2 regions of the Pseudonocardia oceanicola genome follow, and region 1 is predicted to be linked to the other one. Evidence: predicted binding sites of a transcription regulator. Region 1 holds the regulator's gene; the other holds the start of a gene.
What was found. Region 1 encodes LexA, which represses DNA repair genes until DNA is damaged. Its sites were predicted from a motif close to CGAACACGTGTTCG; they were not measured.
Positions count from the first base shown of each region.

Region 2: the regulator LexA is predicted to act here: its motif matches at 1,744-1,757, upstream of dnaB (replicative DNA helicase).

Region 1 covers NZ_JBJZON010000013.1:98,456-110,176, forward strand. Annotated here, with positions in the region: gene hflX (GTPase HflX) at 1-947, shown strand, start outside; gene ACL02T_RS19295 (SMP-30/gluconolactonase/LRE family protein) at 916-1,992, shown strand; gene ACL02T_RS19300 (universal stress protein) at 2,077-2,910, shown strand; gene lexA (transcriptional repressor LexA) at 2,997-3,719, opposite strand; gene ACL02T_RS19310 (hypothetical protein) at 4,502-4,999, shown strand; gene nrdR (transcriptional regulator NrdR) at 5,556-6,059, shown strand; gene ACL02T_RS19320 (vitamin B12-dependent ribonucleotide reductase) at 6,194-9,070, shown strand; gene ACL02T_RS19325 (alpha/beta fold hydrolase) at 9,275-10,279, opposite strand; gene ACL02T_RS19330 (NUDIX hydrolase) at 10,459-10,917, shown strand; gene ACL02T_RS19335 (transglutaminase-like domain-containing protein) at 11,033-11,721, opposite strand, start outside.
Region 2 covers NZ_JBJZON010000023.1:54,511-66,231, forward strand. Annotated here, with positions in the region: gene ACL02T_RS26550 (cation diffusion facilitator family transporter) at 1-36, shown strand, start outside; gene dnaB (replicative DNA helicase) at 283-1,704, opposite strand; gene rplI (50S ribosomal protein L9) at 2,374-2,823, opposite strand; gene rpsR (30S ribosomal protein S18) at 2,844-3,080, opposite strand; gene ACL02T_RS26570 (single-stranded DNA-binding protein) at 3,138-3,653, opposite strand; gene rpsF (30S ribosomal protein S6) at 3,663-4,001, opposite strand; gene ACL02T_RS26580 (deoxyribonuclease IV) at 4,354-5,124, shown strand; partial or broken gene ACL02T_RS26585 (glycosyltransferase 87 family protein) at 5,814-6,350, shown strand; gene ACL02T_RS26590 (NUDIX hydrolase) at 6,589-7,248, opposite strand; gene ACL02T_RS26595 (glycosyltransferase family 87 protein) at 7,235-8,830, opposite strand; gene ACL02T_RS26600 (transglycosylase domain-containing protein) at 8,831-10,921, opposite strand; gene ACL02T_RS26605 (DUF5318 family protein) at 11,532-11,721, opposite strand, start outside.

The DNA of each region.
Region 1 (11,721 bases):
CCGCCGGCGGTGTCGGCATCGGTGGCCGTGGTCCCGGTGAGACCAAGATCGAGCTGGACCGCCGACGCATCCGTCACCGCATGTCCAAGCTGCGCCGCGAGATCGCCGCGATGAGCCGGGTCCGGGACACCCAGCGCGGCGCCCGCCGCCGCAACGACGTGCCGAGCGTCGCGATCGTCGGCTACACCAACGCCGGCAAGTCCTCGCTGCTCAACGCGTTGACGGACGCGGGTGTCCTGGTCGAGGACGCGCTGTTCGCCACCCTGGACCCCACGACCCGCCGCGCCGCGACGCCGGACGGGCGCACCTACACGCTCACCGACACCGTCGGGTTCGTGCGGCACCTGCCGCACCAGCTCGTCGAGGCCTTCCGCTCGACGCTGGAGGAGGCCGCCCAGGCGGACCTGCTGCTCCACGTCGTCGACGCCTCGGACCCGTTGCCGGAGGACCAGATCGCCGCCGTGCGCAAGGTCCTGGTCGAGATCGGCGAGGAGCAGGGCGGGACCATGCCCCAGGAGCTGCTCGTCGTCAACAAGACGGACGCGGCCGGTGACCTGGCGCTGGCCCGGCTGCGGCACCTGCTGCCCGACGCGGTGTTCGTCTCCGCGCACCGGGGCGACGGGGTCGCGCGGCTCACGGCCTGCATCGCCGAGAGGCTCCCGCGCCCCGAGGTCGACCTCGAGCTGCTCGTCCCCTACACCGAGGGCGGGCTGGTCGCGCGGCTGCACTCGGACGGCGAGGTGCTCGCCTCCGAGCACACGCCCGAGGGCACCCGGCTGCACGTCCGGGTGGGCCCGGAGCTCGCGGTCGCGGCCGTGCCGTTCGCGGTCGCGGGGGCGGGGTCGCCGGCGGGCGGCGCGGACCGGGCAGGCTCGCGCAGTGCAGACGGATCCGGGAACGGGGCCGTGGGCGCCGGTGCCGGGGCGCACGTCGCTGCGCGGCGCTGAGCGCGCCCGCGGCATCGGGCTCGCGATCGGTGCCGTCCTCCTGCTGACACTGCTGCTCGCGGTTCCGGCCGGCGCGGCGCCGGCGGCGCCCGAGGAGCGCTGCACGGTCACCGATCGCCGGCTCGTGGAGCTCTCCGGCCTCGCCGTCGGCCCCGACGGCCGAGTCTGGGCGATGAGCGACGGCGGCCGTCGGGTCGCGCTGTACCGGCTCGACCCGGGCACGTGCGCGGTGATCGGGACAAGGACCGCGGACCTGGACCCGTACGACGCCGAGGACCTCGCCGTCGCGCCCGACGGCGCGTTCTGGGTCGCCGACACCGGGGACAACGACCGGGCCCGGGACACCATCGCCCTCCTCGTGCTGCCGGCCGACGGCGCCCCGCGGCTGCACCGGCTGACCTACCCCGACGGCCCGCACGACGCCGAGGCCCTCCTGATCGGCGCCGACGGCGTGCCCGTGATCGTCACCAAGGAGGTCGGCGGCATCGCCGGGGTCTACCGGCCCGCGGAGCCGCTCGCCGTGCCCGGACCCACGCCGCTGATGCGCGCCGGCTCGGCGGGCTTCCCGCGCTCGGAGACATCCGGCGGCCCGATCGGCGCCCTCGGGGCCTTCACCGTGACCGGTGGGGCGACGAGTGCGGGCCGCGAGGTCGTCGCGCTACGGACCTACACCGACGCGTGGCTCTACCGGGTACCGGCGTCGGGCGACCTGGTCGCGGCGCTGCAGGGCACCCCGCTCCAGGTCCCGCTGCCCGGCGAGCCCCAGGGCGAGGCACTCGCGTTCCTGCCGGACGGCACCCTGCTCTCCGGGTCCGAGACCCGCGGCCTGGACCGTGGCCGGCTCCGTGCGGTGCCCGGTGCGGTCGCTGCGACGCTCGCCGCCGCACCGGCCGAGCCCGTCGTCGCGCCACCGCCGCCGGCGACCCCGCCGGAGCCCGCCCCGGACTGGCTGCCCGCGGCGATCGGGGCCGGGGCCGCCGTCGTCGTGCTGGGCCTGGCCGCGGGCGCGATGGCGCTGCACGCGCGGCGCCGCTCCCGCGTGTGACGAGCCAGTTAAGGCTGGTCGCGCCGGGGGTCCGGGCGGTCGCGGTCCACCTAGGCTGAGCCCGCCGGGAGGAGGGGGGCCGCGGTGCCGATCGTGACCGCCTACGAGGACACGCCGGGAGGCCACGACGCCCTGGTCCTGGGCGCACAGCTGGCCCGGTTGACGGGGCTGACGAACGTCGTCGCCACCGTCCACCCGACGGACGGGCTGGGTTACTCGGCGATGGCCCGCGACCCGCGGTGGCGGGAGAAGGTCGAGGAGGTCGCGCGGGAGCGGTTCGGCCGGGCGCGGGAGCTGATCGGTGGGGCCGGCGGGCCCGGCGAACCGGAGTTCGCCCCGCTCGGGCCGGGCCCCGCGGCGACGGTCCTCGCCGAGCACGCCGAGGAGGTCGGCGCCGCCGTGCTGGTGGTCGGCTCGACGGGTGGCGGTCTGCTCGGCCGGCTCGCCCCGGGCGGCACCGTGCAGCGGCTGTTGCCGTCGGCGCGGTGTCCCGTCGCCATCGCGCCGCGGGGGTACCGGCACACGGCTGCCCAGGGCGTCACGGTCGTCACGGTCGCCTACGACGGCACGGCGGAGGCCGACCGGGCCGCAGTCCTGGCCGTGCACCTCGCCGGCCGGACCGGGGCCGCACTGCGGTTCGTGGTGGTCGCGAGCGGCGAGGACGACGTGCCCGCAGCGAGGGTGACCGCGCAGCAGGGGCTCGCCCGGGCGCCGGTGGAGATCGACGCGCTCTCCGACGTGGTGATCGGGCGTTCGGTCGCCGCCGGCCTCGCCGACCTGCCCGAGCGCACGGACGTCCTGGTCGTCGGAGCGCGCGGGTACCCGCTCATGACACGCCTGCTGCTCGGCGGGGTCGCGGGCGTGCTGGTCCGCACCGCCCGCTACCCCGTGATCGTGGTCCCGCCCCCGGGCCGCTGACGGGCGCAGCGCGGGAACCCGCGGGCGCGGGACCTGCCGGCGCGGGAACCTGCCGGCGCGGGAACCTGCAGGCGCGGGAACCGCGGTCAGAGCCGGCGGAGCACCGCGACGACCCGGCCCAGGATCGTCGCCTCGTTGCCGTCGATCGGCTCGTAGGCCGGGTTGGCCGGCATCAACCAGACCTGCCCGTCCGTGCGCCTGAAGGTCTTGACCGTGGCCTCGCCATCGATCATGGCGGCGACGATCTCGCCCTGCTCGGCCACCGGCTGCTGGCGCACCACGACCCAGTCGCCATCCGTGATGGCGGCCTCGATCATCGAGTCGCCCTTGACGTTGAGCAGGAAGAGTGTGCCCTCGCCGACGATCTCGCGCGGGAGCGGGAACACGCTCTCCACCGCCTGCTCCGCCAGGATCGGTCCACCGGCGGCGATGTTGCCGAGCAGCGGCACGAACGCCGGCGCGGGCCGCTCGGCACGGACCTCGGCGGCCTGGGTGCCGCCGGACTCCTCCTCCGGGCTGCGCACGTCGACCGCGCGGGTCCGGTTGGGGTCGCGCCGCAGGTAGCCCTTCCGCTCCAGCGTGCGCAGCTGGTGGTGCACCGACGAGGTGGAGGTCAGCCCCACCGCGTCGCCGATCTCCCGGACGCTCGGCGGGTAACCGAAGCGCTCCACCCAGTCCCGGATCACCTCGAGCACCTTGCGCTGCCGGGGGGTGAGGCCCACCGGGTCCGCCGGCGGGTCCGGGAAGGCGCGCACCTGCCCGGGCTCCCGGCCGGTCTCGCCGGCTCCGCCGAGCTCGTCCCGTGCCATCTGCCTGCCGCCTCCTCGTGTGCCTGTCTCACGCTCTTGTCCCGGCCCGGTGCCGGTCCGGGGGCGTGTCCCGCTGGTCCGGCCCGTGCCCCGGCCCGTGCCCCGGTCCTGGCCCGGTCCTGGCCCGGCCGGAGTCCTGGCCCGGGGCTCGCGGTCCGGATCGGTACGCGGCCCTGGCCGCCGCGCATCCGCGGCCCGGCCGTCGTGCCCGTTCCGGCGGGCCGTACTCCCGTTCCGCGGCCCACGGCGCCGGGCGGGCCGGTGCCGAGAGGGACCCGGCCGGCCCGCCCGGTCACGCCCGGCCGGTCCGTCGGTTCCGGACGGTAGTCCGGATCCGCCCGATCGCCAAACACATGTTCGAACGACACGCCGATCGTGTCGGCGAGGACCCGTGACGGGCGTCCCTCGTGATGGTAGAAACTCGCACAGAGGTTCGATTCGAACATGTGTGCGATACTCGGCCGCTGAGCGGCGGGGACGAGGCGGAGGGGGCCGGCGTGGCGGGCGCGGGAATCACGGAGGGCGGTGCCCTGCGTCGGGCCCGCCGGGGCCGGTGTCGTCGTGGACGGGATCGCGGCGGACGACGCGCAGCCAGCCGACGCGGCGCCGCTGCCCGGGGGTCTCGTCCTGCGCGTCCCCGCGTGAGGGGGCGGCCCGCCGCGACCGCGGTCACGGCGGGCACCGCTTTCTGTCGGTGCTGGTTGATAGGAATCGCACACGCGTTCGACCGGTCGCTCGGGCATCCGGTTCGGGTGAGGTCGGCGCGGTGGTGGGAGGTCGTCATGGATCCCAGGAGTGCGGCGGCGGCCGGTGTGCGTGCCGGCGCGCCGGCCGGCGCGCGGGCTGCCGCGCCGGGCGAAAGGCGGGCCGAGCCGCGGCCGGCGGCCCGTCCGCGGCCCCGGTCGGGGGTCCGCGAGCCGAGTGGCCGTGCGCACCCCGTCCGCGGCCGCTCCGACGGCACACCGGAGCGGATCCTCGGTGCCTACGCCTCGGGGGCCCGCGCGCGGTTGGTCCGCCCGTCCGACGGGCCCGTCGCGGTGCCGGGGTGCCGGCCGGTCGTCAGGCCCCGTCCGGCCGTCGCCGACACCCGCTGCGTGCCGCCGCGGCGGCCCCGCCCCTCTCGGCTGTCGCGGTACGAACGCGCGGGCGGGGCGCGCAGGCTGGCGGGCGAGACCCGGGCCGGTGTGCTCGACCGTGTCCTCGCGGTCGTGGCGGTCGCGCTGGCCTCGGCCACGGTCGTGGTCGTCCTCGGGTTGCTCGCCGACGTCGTCGCGCGATGAGCCGCCGCCCCGGCCGGGCGACACGATCGCCGCGGTCGCCGGGGAGGCGAACCGGCCGGTCGTCGGGCGCGCACGCCGGGGGTCCCACGTGGAGTGCGGTCTCTCGCGCGGGCCGCGCGTGGGACCCGTGAGCGGCCCCGTGGGTGGCGGGCCTTCCGGCCCGGCCACGGTGCGTACCGACGCGGGCGACACGCCGGACGGCACGACACGCCGCGACACCCCGACGGCGCGTTCCCCGCTGTTCATCCGCGTGTCGCCGATGCGCCGAGCGGTCTCGGGGGATACGCGTCGTCACCCGCGCCGCCACCGTGCTCGCGAGGGGCGTGCATGACCTGCGGACCGTCACGGGGTGTCGCCGCCCGGCCACCGAGGCACCCGGGGACGGGGCGCCCGGGACCACGTGGAAGGTTCGTGCCCGATCGGGGGAAGCTGGCACGGACTCGCCGCGCACGAATGGCGAGACCCCTACATGTTGTGGTTACATCCGTGTCGTTCGCCTACAGGTTGGGTTCGGTGCAGACCGGACCGTCGGCGCGGTCGAGTCGGGGAGGTCCGCATGCGGTGCCCGTTCTGCCGTCACACGGACTGCAAGGTGATCGACTCCCGTGAGGTCGACGAGGGTGCGGCGACGCGTCGCCGCCGCTCCTGCCAGGCCTGCGGGAAGCGCTTCACCACCGTCGAGGAGCCCGTCCTCGCCGTGCTGAAGCGCAGCGGCGTCACCGAACCGTTCAGCCGCGACAAGGTCGTGAGCGGGGTGCGCCGGGCCTGCCAGGGGCGGCCGGTCGACGAGGACGCGCTGCAGAAGCTCGCGCACCGCGTCGAGGAGGCCGTCCGGGCGGGTGGGACAGCGGAGATCCCCAGCCACGAGGTGGGGCTGGCGATCCTCGGTCCGCTGAAGGAGCTCGACGAGGTGGCGTACCTGCGCTTCGCGAGCGTGTACCGCTCCTTCTCGTCCATCGAGGACTTCGAGAAGGAGATCGCCGATCTGCGGAGGGCGGCTGCCGGGGAAGCAGCCGACCGGCGCGATCGGGCCGGTCGGGGCGCGAGGCCGACCGGGTAGGGGTCCGCGGAGGACCACTGGGGCCGACCCGGACTACGGAAGTCGAGCCGACCCCGATCTCGCACGCAGGACACCGTCCGCCGCCCCAGCCGGCGGAGGGTGCAGCACAGGGTCGGATGCGAATGAGGGAGAGCATGACGGAGACCGTCGGGGCGGAGTCCGCCGGGAGCACGGCCGGCGCCAAGAGCGCGGCGGGGGGTTCGGGTCGCGGCCGGGCCGCGAAGGCCGGCAAGCAGGGCCTCAGGCGCGGCCTGGTCGTCGAGCGGCTCCACACCGCCCCCGGGGTCCACCCGTACGACGAGGTGACCTGGGAACGGCGCGACGTCGTGATGACGAACTGGCGCGACGGCAGCGTGAACTTCGAGCAGCGGGGCGTCGAGTTCCCCGAATTCTGGTCGGTCAACGCCACCAACATCGTGACCAGCAAGTACTTCCGTGGCGCGGTGGGCTCCCCGCAGCGCGAGTCCAGCCTGCGCACGCTGATCGACCGGGTCGTCGGGTCCTACCACCGCGCCGGCGTCGAGCACGGGTACTTCGCCACGGACGAGGACGCGGAGATCTTCGCCCAGGAGCTCACCTGGATGCTGCTGCACCAGGTGTTCAGCTTCAACTCGCCGGTGTGGTTCAACGTCGGCACCGCCTCGCCGCAGCAGGTCAGCGCCTGCTTCATCCTCTCGGTCGACGACACCATGGAGTCGATCCTGAACTGGTACCGCGAGGAGGGCCTGATCTTCAAGGGCGGCTCCGGTGCCGGCCTCAACCTCTCCCGCATCCGCTCGTCCAAGGAACTGCTGTCCTCCGGCGGCACCGCCTCCGGCCCGGTCTCCTTCATGCGCGGCGCGGACGCCTCCGCCGGCACGATCAAGTCGGGCGGTGCCACCCGCCGGGCCGCGAAGATGGTCGTGCTCGACGTCGACCACCCCGACATCGAGGAGTTCGTCCAGACCAAGGCCAAGGAGGAGGCGAAGATCCGCGTCCTGCGGGACGCGGGCTTCGACATGGACCTGGGCGGTTCCGACATCACGTCGGTGCAGTACCAGAACGCCAACAACTCCGTCCGCGTCACGGACGAGTTCATGCACGCGGTCGAGGGCGGCACCGACTTCGGGCTCCGCTCCCGCACCACCGGCGAGATCATCGAGCGCACGGACGCCCGCACACTGTTCCGCGGTATCGCGCAGGCCGCCTGGGAGTGCGCCGACCCGGGTCTGCAGTACGACGACACGATCAACGACTGGCACACCTGCCCCGAGTCGGGCCGGATCAGCGCGTCGAACCCGTGCTCGGAGTACATGCACCTGGACAACTCCAGCTGCAACCTGGCCTCGCTGAACCTGCTCAAGTTCCTGGGCGAGGACGGCCGGTTCGACGCCCCGCGGTTCGCCCGGGCCGTCGAGCTGATCATCACCGCGATGGACATCTCCATCTGCTTCGCCGACTTCCCGACGGAGCCGATCGCGGACACCACCCGCAGGTTCCGCCAGCTGGGCATCGGCTACGCCAACCTCGGCGCGCTGCTCATGGCCACCGGGCACGCGTACGACTCCGAGGGCGGCCGCTCGCTCGCCGCCTCGATCACCTCGCTGATGACGGGCGCGGCCTACAAGCGCTCCGCCGAGCTCGCCGGCGTCGTCGGCCCGTACGAGGGCTACACCCGCAACGCCGAGCCCCACCAGCGCGTCATGCGCAAGCACGCCGCCGCCAACGACGGCTACCGCACCTTCCCGGCCAGCACCGCCATCCAGAAGCTGGCCACCAGCACGTGGAAGGAGGCGTTGGCCACCGGCGAGAAGAACGGCTGGCGCAACGCGCAGGCCTCCGTGCTGGCCCCGACCGGCACCATCGGCCTGATGATGGACTGCGACACGACCGGCATCGAGCCGGACCTGGCGCTGGTCAAGTTCAAGAAGCTGGTCGGCGGCGGCTCCATGCAGATCGTCAACCAGACCGTGCGCCGGGCGCTCGACCAGCTCGGCTACCAGGCCGAGCAGGCCGAGGCGATCGTCGAGTACGTCGCCGAGCACGGGCACGTCGTCGACGCGCCCGGTCTGCGCCCCGAGCACTACGAGGTGTTCGACTGCGCCATGGGTGAGCGGTCCATCGCGCCCATGGGGCACGTGCGGATGATGGCGGCCGTCCAGCCGTTCCTCTCCGGCGCGATCTCCAAGACGGTCAACATGCCCGAGGCCGCCTCGGTCGACGACGTCGAGCGGATCTACCTCGAGGGCTGGCGGCTCGGACTCAAGGCCCTTGCGATCTACCGCGACAACTGCAAGGTCGGCCAGCCGCTCTCCGCCGGGAAGAAGGCGCGTGAGGCGGGGGAGAAGGCCGAGGAGCCCACGGTCGTCGTCGAGCAGCGGCCGGTGCGCAAGCGCCTCCCGAAGAAACGGCCGAGCGAGACCGTCTCGTTCACGGTCGCGGGCGCCGAGGGCTACCTGACTGCCGGTTGCTACCCCGACGACGGGCTGGGCGAGATCTTCGTCAAGCTCGGCAAGCAGGGCTCGACCCTGGCCGGTGTCATGGACGCCTTCTCCATGTCGATCTCGGTCGGCCTGCAGTACGGCATCCCGCTGGAGTTCTACGTCTCGAAGTTCTCCAACCTGCGCTTCGAGCCGGCGGGCATGACGGACGACCCGGACGTCCGGATCGCGACTTCCGTGCTCGACTACCTGTTCCGCCGGCTGGCGCTGGACCACCTGCCCTACGAGAAGCGCGCCCAGCTGGGCATCTTCTCCGCGGCGGAGCGGGCGTCCCAGGTGGAGCAGGACTACGGCCCGGCCGAGGTCGATCTCGATGCGGTGCGGTCCAGCGTGGACACGACCCCGACGACCCCCGAGCCGGCCGGTGTGGACCCGGCGCCGGTCGAGGTCGGCAGCTCCACCGAGCTGCTGGAGCTGCGTCTCGGCAAGGCGGCCGACGCGCCGCTCTGCCTCACCTGCGGCACCAAGATGCGCCCCGCGGGCTCGTGCTACCTCTGCGAGGGCTGCGGCTCCACCAGCGGCTGCAGCTGAGTCCTCGCCGCCGGACGGCCCCGCTCCCACCCGGGAGCGGGCCGTCCGCGTCCGAGCGCACGAGGGAACCATCATGCGAACTCCCGCCCCGTCTGACGGCATTATGGAACCATAACGCGAGCTTCCGGCCCATCTGGCCGCGTTGTGGAGTCATAATGCGACATCCCCCGCCCGATCGACGGCGTTGTGGATCCACGATGCGGGTCAGGTGGCGGAGCGTTGGGCGGAGGGTTCGACCGAGGCGACGGTGTCGGGGGTGGCGCGCAGGAGTTGGCGCCACTGCTCCGGGCTCCAGCGGGCGGGTTCGGTGCGGGCGAGGAACTCTTCGAGCAGGCCGACGAACCGGTGGGGGTCGGTGTGGAAGGGGAAGTGCCCGGCGTCGGGGAAGATCTCCAGCCTGCTGCCGGGCATTGCCGCGTGGGCGCGGTGCCCGTGCTCGACGGGGACGATCGCGTCGTGCGCGCCCCAGATCAGGAGCGTGGGCATGCCGCGGGTGAGGTAGCAGCGGTCGAGCATCGTCACCACCTGCCCGCGCCAGTCGACGACCGCCCGCAGAGTGCGGATGAACGCGGCGCGGGAGGTCGCATCGGGCAGGGCGTCGACCACCCGCAGCATGTCGGGGGCGTCGCGGCCGAGTCCGGTGCCGAACACCCGCAGGGCCTCGACGACCGTGCCCACCTGCCAGCGCATGGTCGGCAGCCGCAACGCGTGCAGGGCGGCCGTCGCACCGGGCAGGGTCATGGCCCGCAGCACCGGGTTGACCTCGGGGCCGGCGCCGCCGCTGCCGACCAGCACGAGGCGCTCGGTGCGGTCGGGGAACTGGTAGGCGAACTGCATGGCGACACCCCCGCCGAGCGAGTGCCCGACGAGCGTGGCGCGGCGGATCCCCAGCACACCGAGCAGGTCGCGGACGCCGTTGGCGTAGGCGGCGACCGAGTAGTCGGCGCGCGGCTTGTCCGAGCGGCCGTGGCCGAGCAGGTCCGGCGCGATCACGAGGTGGTGCCGGGCGAGCGCCGGGATGATGGACTCCCAGGTCGTGGAGTTGTCGCCGATGCCGTGGATCAGCACCACGGCCGGGCCCGACCCGGCGACCCGGAAGGCACGCCGGTAGCCGTGGACGGTGCGGAAGCGCAGGTCGGCGTCGCGCGGCGGGACCGCGCCGAGGCGGCCGCCGGCCGAGCGGATGCGTGGGCGGGCCGGACCGGCCATGGCGTCACCTCCGCGGGCTCGCGTCGTCCTGACGCTAGGCGCGCGGGATTACCACCGTGTTGCCCCGCGGTGTGCGTCGCCGTCCGGGCGACCGCCCTCACGACGACCCACGTTCGGGAGGGATCTCGAGCGACCGCCGCCGGTCCGTGGATCACCGCGACGGGTCCTACGGTGGTGCGGTGACCCCGCGCTACCAGCTCGTGCCCGCCGCGTACGTCGTCCTGCTCCGCGAGCCGGACGAGATCCTGCTGCAGCTGAGGCAGAACACCGGGTTCCGCGACGGGTTCTGGGCGACGGCGGCGGCCGGGCACGTCGAGAAGGGCGAGTCCGTGCTCGCGGCGGCCGTGCGGGAGGCCCGCGAGGAGTTGGGTGTGGGGATCGCACTCGCGGACCTGCGGCCGCTGACCGCGATGCACCGCACCGAGGCGACCGGCGACCCGATCGACGAGCGTGTCGACTTCTTCTTCGCCTGCCGTCGCTGGACCGGCGCACCCCGGCTGGTGGAGAGCGCCAAGACCGCCGATCTCGGCTGGTTCCCGCTCGACGCCCTGCCCGACCCCGTCGTCCCGCACGAGCGGGCGGTCTTCGAGGCGCTGCGCGGCGCGGGCCCGGCGGCGATCACGACGCACGGGTTCTGAGGCCTCGGGCAGGCCGCTCAGCACGGCGAGCGTCCGGTGATCGTCGATTCCCTGCATCCACGACACCCGAGCAAGCCGCCAGCGCACGCGAACGCCGATCGACGGCGCGCGCCCGCTACCCCAGCTCCACCACCGCGTCGGGATCTTCCTTCGGAAGCTCGTCGACCACCGCCATGACCTGCATGGACGTCAGCTCGACGACACCGTGGTGGGTGGTGAGGAAGGCGGTGTCGGCGGCGTCGCGCCCGGTGTGGATCCGGAGCATCGACTCCCGGGGCGCGAGGCCGGTGGCGTCGACCACCACCCAGCGCGAGCCCGCCCACGCCTCGACGACCGCGTGGAAGTCCATCGGGAACAGCCCCGGCGCGTACGCCGCCACGAGGCGGGCCGGCACGTCGAGGGCCCGCAGCAGCGTGACGACCAGGTGCGCGTAGTCCCGGCAGACCCCCTCGCCCTGCAGCAGGGTGTCGACGGCGTCGTCCGTCGGCTTGCTCGACCCGCCCACGTAGGCGAGCCGGTTGCGCACCCACCCCGTCACGGCGGCGATCCGCGCCTGCGCCCCTTCGACCGAGCCGAACTCGCGCGTCGCGGTGGCCAGCAGCCGGTCCGACGGGCAGTACCGGCTGGGTCGGAGCGCGACCAACCGGTCCATCTCGTCCGGCAGCGGTGCCGCCGGCGGCTCCTGCCGCCCCTCGACCTGGGCGACGTACTCCACCACCAGCTCGCCGGGCGCGCAGTCGAGCACGTGTGTGCGCCCGCCGTGTCCGGCGTCGAGCTCGCGCGGTGGGTCGAGCACGGTGTCGT
Region 2 (11,721 bases), on a different contig from region 1:
CACGCGCACGTGGGGCACGAGGACGCCTGCCACTAGGCCCTGCGCATGATGGCTCCACCACGCGAGCCGTGCGGCTACGTGAGCGCAGTGTGGTTCCGCAACGCAGGATCGGCGGGCGTCAGAGCAACCACCTGAGCGCAGTATGGTTCCAGAACGCGATATTCGCGGCTGCCAGGGCGCAGTATGGTTCCATAACGCACGAATTGCGGCCACTTGAGCGCGTTATGGTTCCCTCACGCGAGGTCCGCGGGCGCCGGAGTGCGTCACGGCTTCACTCGCTCGTCAGCCGTGGGCGAGGTCGGCGAAGCGGCTGTAGTGCAGCTGGTGGGCGACGGTGATGGTGTTGGTGGGGCCGTTGCGGTGCTTGGCCAGGATCAGGTCGGCCTCGCCCGCGCGCGGGTCGTCCCGCTCGAAGGCGTCCGGCCGGTGCAGCAGGATGACCATGTCCGCGTCCTGCTCGATCGAGCCGGACTCACGCAGGTCCGAGATCATCGGCCGCTTGTCCGTGCGCTGCTCCGGGCCACGGTTGAGCTGGCTGATCGCCACCACCGGCACCTCGAGCTCCTTGGCCAGCAGCTTGATCTGCCGGGAGAACTCCGACACCTCCTGCTGGCGGGACTCGACCTTGCGTCCGGAGGTCATCAGCTGCAGGTAGTCCAGGATGATCAGCTTCAGGTCGTTGCGCTGCTTGAGCCGGCGCGCCTTGGCCCGGATCTCCATCAACGTCAGGTTCGGCGAGTCGTCGATGAACAGCGGCGCCTCGGAGATCTCCGACATCCGCCGCGCCATCCGGGTCCAGTCGTCGTCGCTCATCCGGCCCGCACGCATGTCCGCCAGCCGGATCCGCGCCTCCGCCGACAGCAACCGCATCACGATCTCGGACTTGCTCATCTCCAGCGAGAACACCGCGCTGGTCATCTGGTGCTTGATCGAGCACGAGCGCGCGAAGTCCAGCCCCAAGGTGGACTTGCCCAGACCCGGGCGCGCCGCGACGACGACCATCTGCCCCGGGTGCAGCCCGTTGGTGCACGCGTCGAGATCCGCGAACCCGGTCGGCACCCCCAGCGAGACCCCGCCGCGAGAGGCGATCGCGTCGATCTCGTCCATGGTCGGCTGCAGCAGCTCCTCGAGCGGGACGTAGTCCTCGCTGGTGGAGCGCTCGGTGACCTCGTAGATCGCCGCCTGCGCCCGGTCGACGACCTCCTCGACCTCCGCGCCCTCGGCCCCGTGATACCCCAGCTGCACGATCCGGGTGCCCGCCTCGACCAGCCGGCGCAACGTGGCCTTCTCCGCCACGATCTCGGCGTAGTACGCCGCGTTCGCCGCGGTCGGCACCGTGGCGATCAACGTGTGCAGGTACGGCGCCCCACCCAGCCGGATCAGCTCCCCGCGGCGCTGCAGCTCCGCCGACACCGTGACCGCATCCGCCGGCTCGCCCCGGCCGTAGAGGTCGAGGATGCAGTCGTAGACGGTCTGGTGCGCGGGCCGGTAGAAGTCGTCCGGCCGCAGCACCTCCACCACGTCCGCGATCGCGTCCTTGCTCAGCAGCATCCCGCCCAGCACCGACTGCTCGGCCGTGAGGTCCTGCGGGGGCTGACGATCGAACGGGTTCGGGACGGCCCCGCCCGCGGCCTCGCCGCCCGGACGGCCCTCACCGTCGCGGACGGCCCACGGCCGATTCGGACGGTCATCCGTCACCGCCATGCTCGACGTCACCCCCTGTCACCGCTGGCCTCATCATATCGAACACAAGTTCGATTCGCAGCCGATTCCCGCCGCCGCGCCCGGGAGCGCTCCTCCGCCCGCGCGCGACCGGGGTCGCGCCCTGGGGTGGCGTGCGACGAACGGTCCGCGGGTGGGCGGGCGATCATCCGCGCGGCCCGAGCACGTGACGCTAGGGGAGTCCGCGCCCGGACCCAAACCGGAGTGTGGACAACCCTGGGGAGGGCGTGGGGACGGATCCGGGACAGGGCAGGCGGGCCTCCCCAGCGACCTGTGGACACTGTGGGGACAACCACTGTCCAGCGCGTGTCTTCCCAGTTCAGGGGCCTGGGGAGCGGTGTGGACAACTTTCTTTCCCGACGTACCCGGCGCGTCCTGTCACGGGCGTGTCGGCCCGCGGCCGGTCGCTGTCCACCCGGCGCACCCGGGAGGTCACCGAGCGATGCAGGCGCAACCTCCGCGTGTCGTTGCCACGCGCCGTACGGTCGATGTGTCGCCGCTCCGTCGCGGGGCACCCCGGGCACGCCCCACGGCCCGACACCGAGGGCGAGGTGGAGTCCGAGAACGCCGCGAGGGCGGGACCCGGTCGCAGTGACCGCATCCCGCCCCCGTTACGGACGGTGACGGACTGGAGCCCGTCGGGTGCCGGTGTCAGGCGGAGACGACCGACACCTGCAGCTCGGTGGTGACCTCCGGGTGCAGGCGGACCTTCACCGGGTGGGAACCCACCGTCTTGATCTGCTCGCCGATCTCGACCGAGTGCCGGTCGAGGGCCGGGCCGCCGGCGGCGCGCACGGCGTCGACGACCTGGGCCGGCGTGACCGAGCCGAACAGCCGGCCCGAGTCGCTCGCGGCCTTCGCCTTGATGCTCACGGAGAGCTCCTTGAGCGACGCGGCGACCTCCTGGGCGTGGCCCAGGTCGCGGATCTGCCGGGCCTTCTGGGCGCGGCGGATCTGCTCGACCTGCTTCTCGGCGCCCCGGGTCGCGACGATCGCGAACTGGCGCGGGAGCAGGTAGTTGCGGCCGTAGCCGTCCTTGACCTCGACGATGTCGCCGGGCGCGCCCAGGTTGGGCACGTCGGCCGTGAGGATGAGCTTCACGGTGCTACTCCTTCCTCAGGTCAGCGAGCGGTCGAGGTGTACGGCAGGAGGGCGACCTCGCGGCTGTTCTTCACCGCGACGGCGACGTCCCGCTGGTGCTGCCGGCAGTTGCCGGTCACGCGGCGGGCCCGGATCTTGCCGCGGTCGGAGATGAACTTCCGCAGCAGGCCGGTGTCCTTGTAGTCGATCTCCTGGGCCTTGTCCTTGCAGAAGGCGCAGACCTTCTTCTTCGGCTTGCGCAGGACGGGCTTGGGCATTGCTGGTGCTCCTGGATGTACCGGTCCCCGCGCTCGGCGCGGGGGTGTGGATCGAGGTCAGAAGGGAGGCTCGTCGTCCGCGGCGGGACCGCTCCCGGCCGGCGGGGCGGAGCCCCACGGGTCGTCGTAGCCGCCGCCACCCTGGCTGCTGCCACCACCACCGAAGCCGCCACCGCCGCCGCCGCCGAAGCCGCCGCTGCCACCGCCGCGGCTGACCTTGTTGACCTTGGCAGTGGCGTAGCGCAGCGAGGGGCCGACCTCGTCGACCTCCATCTCGATGACGGTGCGCTTCTCACCCTCGCGGGTCTCGAACGACCGCTGCCGCAGCCGGCCCTGCACGATGACGCGCGCACCACGGGTGAGCGTCTCGGCGACGTTCTCCGCGGCCTGACGCCAGATGTTGCAGCGCAGGAACAGCGCCTCGCCGTCCTTCCACTCGCCGGACTGGCGGTCGAAGGTGCGCGGCGTGGACGCCACCGTGAAGTTGGCGACGGCCGCCCCGGAGGGGGTGAACCGCAGCTCCGGGTCGGCGGTGAGGTTGCCGACCACGGTGATCACAGTCTCGCCGGCCATGGGGCCTCCTCAGCTCGCGGCGGGGGCGGGCGTGCGCGCGGGGGCGGCCTTCGCGGCCTTCGTCGGCTCCTTGCGCAGCACCTTCGTGCGCAGGACGGACTCGTTCAGACCCAGCTGGCGGTCGAGCTCGGCCACGGTGGCCGGCTCCGCCTGCACCTCGAGCACCGCGTAGATGCCCTCGGCGTTCTTGGCGATCTCGTAGGCGAGGCGGCGCTTGCCCCAGACCTCGATCTTCTCCACCGAACCGCCGTCGGAGCGGACGACGTTCAGGAAGGTCTCCAGCGACGGCTGCACCGTGCGCTCGTCCAGGCTCGGGTCGAGAATGACCATGAGCTCGTAGTGACGCATGAGAACCACTCACCTCCTGTGGACTGGAACGGCCGCGGCGCTTCCGCGGCAGGAGGTTCTCACCCCGCACCGACAGAATCGGGCCGGACCGCGGCACGGGGCACGGGTCCGGCTCGTCGCGGCGGCCCGGGTGGCCACCGGTCGGAGCGGTTGCCCACGAGGTTACCAGCGCGTTTTCGCCCGACCGGCCCCGCCCCCGGCGGTCGTTCGCGGTGGTGAAGGACCCACCGGACCCGGTGCGGGCGCCGCGACGGGCGCGGCCGGTCGTGCGGGGACCCGGGTGACGCCGGGTCCCGGGGCCGGGCGCGGCGGGAGTGCGGGAACGTCGGTGGTTGTCACTACCCTCGTCGGCATGCTCATCGGTGCCCACGTCCGCGACGACGACCCCCTCGCCGCGGCGGCCGAGCGGGGGGCGGAGATCGTGCAGTTCTTCCTCGCCGACCCGCAGGGGTGGAAGAAGCCGCAGCCGCACCCGCACGCGGAGGCACTCGCGGCCGCGGAGGTCGCGACGGTGGTCCACTCGCCGTACGTCGTCAACGTGGCCTCGCCGAACAACCGCATCCGCATCCCCTCCCGCAAGCTGGTGGTGCAGCACGCGGAGGCCGCGCGGGCGGTCGGCGCGATCGGGCTGGTCGTGCACGGCGGGCACGTCACGAAGGACGAGGACCCGGCCGTCGGCGTGGACAACTGGCGCAAGTTCGTGCAGCGCCAGCAGGACGAGGGCGGTTTCGCGGTGCCGGTGTTCATCGAGAACACCGCGGGCGGCGACAACGCGATGGCCCGAAGGTTCGAGGCGCTGGCCCGGCTGTGGGACGCGGTGGGCGAGTTCGGCGTCGGCTTCTGCCTGGACACCTGCCACGCCTTCGCCGCCGGCGAGGACCTGGTCGACGTCGTGGACCGGGCGAAGGCGATCACGGGCCGGATCGACCTGGTGCACCTGAACAACTCGCGGGACGAGTTCGACTCCGCGCGCGACCGCCACGCAGGCGTCACCTCCGGGACCATCGAGCCCGAGGTCCTGGCGGCGGTGTGCGCCGCGGCGGGCGCCCCGGTCGTGGTGGAGACCCCCGCCGAGGGCCAGGCGGCGGACATCGCGTTCCTGCGCGAGAAGCTCGGGCGGTGAACGAGCGCGCGGCCGCGGGCGCCCCGGTCGCGCGGCCCGCCGACCCTGCAGCGCCGGACACCGGGACGTCGCACCCCACCTCCCGGCCGCTCGGCCCCGCCGCGGCGAGCACGCCGGGCGCGGGGCCCCACGGCCGATCCGGCGAGGGCACCCGCAGGGCGCCGCTCGGTACCGCGGGGCTGGTCCTGCTCGTGGTGCTCACCGGGCTGACGCTGTTGCTCGGCTACGCGAACAAGGCGCGCTGCACCGGGCCCGAGTTCGACGCGGCCGGCCGCTCCACCCCCGACCACGCGGTCCGGCAGTACCGGGACGTCTGCTACTCGGACATCCAGAAGCTGTGGCTCGGCCGCGACGTGGACCGGCACGTCTTCCCCTACGTCGACGGCTCGATCTCCCCGGACGGTCAGCTGCGGGGCGGCACCGTCGAGTACCCGGTGCTCACCGGCGTGCTGATGTGGCTCGGGGCCCTCGGGGCGTCGACGGACGCGGGCTTCCTGCTCGCGTCGGCGCTGATCCTGGCACCGTTCGGGCTGGTCACCGGCTGGATGCTGGGCCGGCTCGCCCGCTGGCGCGCGTTGGTGTGGGCCCTCGGCCCACCCCTCGTGCTCTACGCCTTCCACAACTGGGACCTGCCGGCCGTTGCCTGCGCGGTCGCTGCGGTGTTCGTGCTGCACGGGCTGCGTCGCGAGATGCCGCTGCGGACCCGGGCGACGGTGGCCGCGGTGCTGCTCGGCCTGGGCGTGGCCCTGAAGCTGTACCCCGGGGCGTTCCTGCTCCCGCTGGCGCTGTACGTGCTCACCCGGGGCCGCCCACCGGGCGCCGGCCTCGACCTCGCGGGCGCGGTCCGGGTGTGCCTCGCCGGCACGCTCACCGCCGTCGCGGTGAACCTGCCCTTCGCGCTGCTCGGCTTCCCCGGCTGGGCGGCGTCGTTCACCTTCCAGCAGCAGCGCCCGGTCGACGTCAGCACCAACTCCATCTGGTTCTGGGGTGTCCGGCCGATGATGGCGGACCTGGGCCTCGGCGAGTCGTTCGTCCCCCTCGTCGACGTGCTGTCGCCGGTGCTGGTGCTGGTGTCCTTCGTGGCGGCCGCCGCGGCGGGCCTGCTGCGGTGGCGGCGCGGGGCGGCCTACCCGTGGATCGGGGTGAGCGCCGCGATGCTCTGCGGCTTCCTCCTCCTGCACAAGGTGCACTCACCGCAGTACACGCTCTGGCTGCTGCCGTTCCTGGTGCTGCTGCGGATCCGCTGGGGCTGGATCGCGGCGTACCTGGCGGCCGACGCGCTGATCGGCATCGGCATCTTCCGCTGGTTCTACCTGCTCGACACCCGCGCCGACGCGGGGATCGGCGCCGGCTTCGCCGCCCAGGCGGTGGTGCTGGGCGTGTGGGGCAAGGCGGTCCTGCTCGCCATCCTCTTCGTGCTGTTCCTGCGGGCCCCCGAGGTGGTCGACGCCCGCGAGCCCGGGGTCACCGCCAGGCGAACACCGGCTGCTCCAGGTGGTCCACCCGCGTCGGACGACCGTGCAACAGGACCTCCCGGGCCTGGTACAGCACCGCCCCCGTCGGCGCGTGCACGAACCGGTCGTACAGCGGCACCTGGATGACGGGGGCGTCGGACTCCGGGATGGTGAGGAAACGCGGCTCCACGTCGATGTCGGCCAGCGGGACGCGGTGGAGCTCGCCGACCTCGTCCGGGTTCGGCGTCAGCTCGCCGACCTCCCCGGCCCACAGCACGATCGGCGTGATCACGTAGCCGGAGCGGGTGGCGTAGTCGTCGAGCAGCCCGAGCACGGCGTCCTCGCCGAGCTCGAGCCCGACCTCCTCCAGCAGCTCCCGGCGGCCGGCCTCGGTGATGGTCTCGCCCGGATCGCAGCGCCCACCCGGCAGGGCCCACTGCCCGGAGTGCCGGCGCAGGGTGGCGGCCCGCCGGGTGAGCAGGAACGCGAGCCCGTCGGCCGGGCCGGCGCCCCCGGTGGTGATCAACGTGAGCGTGACGGCCGAGCGCTTGAGGTCGGACCGCTCGACGACCCGCCGCTCGAACCCCGCCAGCCGCTGCTCGACGGCCGCGCGCAGCTCCGCGACGCGGCCCCCGGGGTCGGCGCCGACCCTGCCCTCACCCGTTGCCATGCTCCGGACTCTGCCCCACGCGGACCCGGCGCGCGGGCCGCTGTGATCGTCGTCGCACCGGCCAGTCCGGGTCGCGATCCGGGTGCCGACCCGGGTCGCGGGCGCGGACCGGGTCGGACGAGGGCCGCAGGACCGACCGCACCACGAGCACGCACAGCACGACGACGACGGCGTCGCGGAGCAGGACCGCGCCGAGGAACCAGTCCGGGGGCAGACCCTTGTCGTCCGTGCCGACGTAGAAGAACATCCGCGGGACCCAGACCAGCGCGTCGACCGTCATCCAGGCGAGCAGCAGCCTCCAGCGCGGCAGCGCGAGCACGGCCAGCGGCACCAGCCAGAGCGAGTACTGCGGGCTCCACACCTTGTTGACCAGCAGGAACGCCGCGACGACCAGGAAGGCGAGCGACGCCAGCCGAGGCGGCCGGGGTGCCTTGGCCGCCAGCACGACCAGCCCCGCGCAGGCGGTCACCAGCAGGGCCGCGGTGACGGTGTTGAGCGTGGTCGGTGCCTGATCGGCGCGCAGCGGACCGTCGAACCCGCTCCACCCCGTGAAGTACGAGAGCGCGTAGTAGAGCGAGTCGGGGTCGGCCGGCCGGGTCCGGTTGAGGCGGACGAACTCCCACCAGCCGGCCGGCCAGGCGATCGCGACCGGCACGTTCACCGCCAGCCAGGTGCCCACGGCGGCGCCGATCGTCCGCCACGCGGTGCCGAGCTCACGCCGACGGGCGGCGACCAGCAGCACCGGTAGCAGCAGGAGCAGGGGATAGAGCTTCGCGGCACCGCCCAGTCCGAGCAGCACCCCGCCGAGGACCGGCCGTCGCCGGGCGATCGCGAGGAGCCCGCCGCAGGCCAGGGCGACGGCCAGGGCGTCGAAGTTGGTGAAGGCGTGCACTGCGACGAGCGGGGAGATCGCGACGAGCGCGGCGTCCCACGGCCGCTCGGGCCGTAGCCGGACCACGGCCCACACGGCGACGAGCCAGGCCAGGGCCAGGCCGAACGCGACGATGTCGAAGTAGACGACGACCGGCAGCGCCGTGGGCAGCGGCAGCGCCGAGGCGGCGGCCTGCCACCCGTCCGTCAGCCGCGCCGCCGCCCACTGGTAGAAGCCGGTGAGCACCGGATACTCCATGTACCGGGTCTGCGGGGCGCCGCCGGCGGAGGTGTCGGTCCAGGCGTCCCGGTAGGGGACGGCCGAGGGATCGTCGAGCCGCTCGATCGCGTAGAGCGGAACCGTGTCGGAGTAACACATGGCGACGTACTGGCGGTTGTTCTGCCAGTCGAGGGCCAGCTGTCCGTCGTCCGTGCGGTACTGCTGCAGGCACGGCGACTTGCCGAGCCAGCCCAGCGCGAGGGTCACCACGGCGAGCAGCAGGACCACGCGCAGCGGGGTCCACCAGGTGGCGCGGCCGACGAGCGCGTGCCGCCCCAGCGGGCCACCGACGACCCGGCTCGCGGCCGCGACCACGGGCTCGGTCCACGTCGGGATCACCCGCGCGGGCCCGCGCGGCGGCTCGGGCCGGCGCGTCGGCCGCCGGGCCGCGGAGGACCGGGTGTCCTCGGGTGCGACCGGCCGCGGGGTCACCTAGGCACCGTCGTTGCCGTCCCCGTTCCCGGAGTCGCCGTTGCCGTTGCCGTTCCCGGAGTCACTGTTCCCCGAGTCGCCGTTGCCGGAGTCGCCCCGGTTGGAGCCGCTCCGCGACGAGGAGTCACCGCGGTCCCCGCCGTTGTCGCCGCCGTTGTCGCCGCTGTCGCGGCTGCGGCGCTGCTGACGCTCCTCGCCGTCGCCCGAGGTGGAGGACCCGCTCGATCCGCTCGACCCACCGGCGTACTCGGAGACGGGGGCCTGCCCGATCGGCGTGAACTTCGACCAGGCTTCGACGTCGGTCCCGCGCAGCGCGTCGGACATGAACTGCCGCCAGATCGAGCCGGGCAGCATGCGCCCGTAGATCGGCCGGCCGGCCGAGTTCTTGATCGGGGAGTTGTCGTCCGTGCCGACCCACACCGCGGTGGCGATCTGCGGGGTGTAGCCGACGGTCCAGGCGTCGTTGTTCTGGCCCTCGACGCTGCTCTGCACGGTGCCGGTCTTGGCCGCGACCGGGCGGCCGTCCCGGAGCGGGATCCGCGAGGAGCTCGCGACGTCCGTCATCGACTCGGTGACGTTGCGCGCGACCTGCTGGCTGAAGGCCTGCGTCCCGGGCGAGCCGCCGGCGTCGTGGTCGTAGATGATCCGGCCGTCGCTCGTGGTCACCTTGGCGACCAGGTAGGGCTCGCGGGCGACCCCGTCGGCGGCGAACGTGGCGAAGGCGGACGCCATGTTCTCCGTGGTGACGTTCTTGTCACCGAGCGAGATGCCGCCGGTCGGGTTGGCCAGCGGCGCGGCCGGGATGCCCGCCCTGATCGCGGCGTCGGCCACCTTCTGCGGGCCGATCTCGAGCGCCATCCGGTAGAACACGGTGTTGATCGACTGGGTCATCGCCGTCTTGACCGAGCACCGGCCGCAGCTCACGCCCTCGGAGTTGGACACCTCCTGGCCCGCCAGGGTCTGCGGCGACGAGCCGTCGTACTGCGCGCCCAGGCCGATCGGGTTCGGCTGCTCGAGGCCCGCGGCCACCACGAACGGCTTGAACGACGACCCCGGCTGCTTCGAGGCCTGCGCGTAGTCCAGGCCGACTCCGTCGTTGCCGCCGAAGTAGGCGAGCACCGCACCGGTCTTCGGGTCGACCGACACCAGGGCCGTCCGGAGGTTGGCCGGCTGCCCCTCCATCACGTCGTTGGCCGCCTCGACGGCCTCCCGCTGCTTCTCCGGGTCGATCGTGGTCTGCACGGTCAGGCCCTCGGTGTTGATCTCCGACTCGGAGATCCCCCGGTCCTCCAGCTCGGCGCGGACCTGGTTGTAGATGTGGCCGTTGGCGTCGCCGGGGATGCCACCCTCGGCCGCCGACGGCGGCAGCCACTCCGGGAACTGCATCTGCGCGCGCTCGGCCTGGGTCATCCAGCCCATCTGGACCTCACCGTCGAGCACGAAGTTCCAGCGCTCCCGCGACTTCTCCTCGTTCTTGGCGGGGTCCCAGCGCGACGGCGACTGGATCAGCCCCGCGATCATCGCGCCCTCGGAGGGGCTGAGCTGCTGGACGTCCTTGCCGAAGTACGCCTGGCTCGCGGCCTGGATGCCGTAGGCGCCGCGCCCGAGGTAGATCGCGTTGAGGTAGTTCTCCAGGATCTCTTCCTTGGTCTGTTCCTTGGAGATCTTGGCGGCGAGCACGATTTCCTTGTACTTGCGCCACAGGGAGATCTGGTCCTGGCCGGTGGTCACCTTGATGTACTGCTGGGTGATCGTGGAGCCGCCGCCGATGCCGCCCGTCAGCTGGCTCCACACCGCGCGGCCGATCCCGGAGAGGTCGAACCCCGGGTTCGAGAAGAACGAGCGGTCCTCGGCGGACAGCACGGCGTGCTGCACCGACGCGGGCACCTGGTCGAGGGTGACGTTGATCCGGTTGATGTTGTTGGGCCGCACGGTGGCGAGCGGGCTGCCGTCGGCGAAGGTGAACGTGGCCACCTGGGTGTTGGCGACCTCGTCCGAGCTGGGCACCGCGAAGCCGACCCAGCCGACCGCGAACGCCAGGAACGGCCCGACGACCAGGGCCACCAGCCCCCACAGCACGATCCTGCGCACGGGCCGCCGTCCTCCCGGGCGACGACGACCGTCGTCACCGCCGCCACCGCCGCCGACGCCGGGGCGCCGCGGCGGGGGACCGGGCGGGTCGGCCAGGGCGAGTGAGGTGGGCCGGTCGCCCGGGCCCGACGTGCCGGAGTCGTGGGTCAGCAGCGTCGGCGGGCCGGGTGGCGGCTGCGCGGGCCCGCCCGGGCCGGCGTTCGGCCCCTGGGGCCCACGCGGTCCCGGCCCGACGCGCTGCGGCGCGGGTCGGTGCGGCGGACCGTACGGGCCCGGCTGCCCGGACGGCCCCGGACGCGGACCGGGCGGCGGGCCCTGCGGTGGCGGACCCTGCGGCGGCCGACCGGACCCCGCTGCGCGACCGCGCCAGGGCCCGGCACCCGGGGGTGGCGGACCCTGGTCCGGGCGGATGTCCCAGACGTCGGGGACGCGCGGCCGCGGCGGGGGGCCGGCTGCTGGTCGGTCGCTGCGTTGATCGGTCACCGCGGGCTCCGTGCTTCTCCGGCGCGCCTGCGGGGAACGGGGGCGGACCGGGCTGGGGCGTGGGGTGCGGGCGCTGTACGGCTCACGGGGTCGGGGCTCATCGGGCGGGGATCGGGGCGGGGATCGCTCACTCGGCGGCGGTCCTCCGGCGACGCGGGCGGTCGGGGCGGGCGCCGGTGCCCAGCACCGACGATTGGACCAGATGGTTCCAGCTGCACGTGCGGCAGACCTCCACGAGGTACAGGGAGAACTCGCCGTGCCGGGCCGCCAGCTCCTCGACCTCGTCGGGGTCGCGGGCCGAGCCGGACACCTGGCGG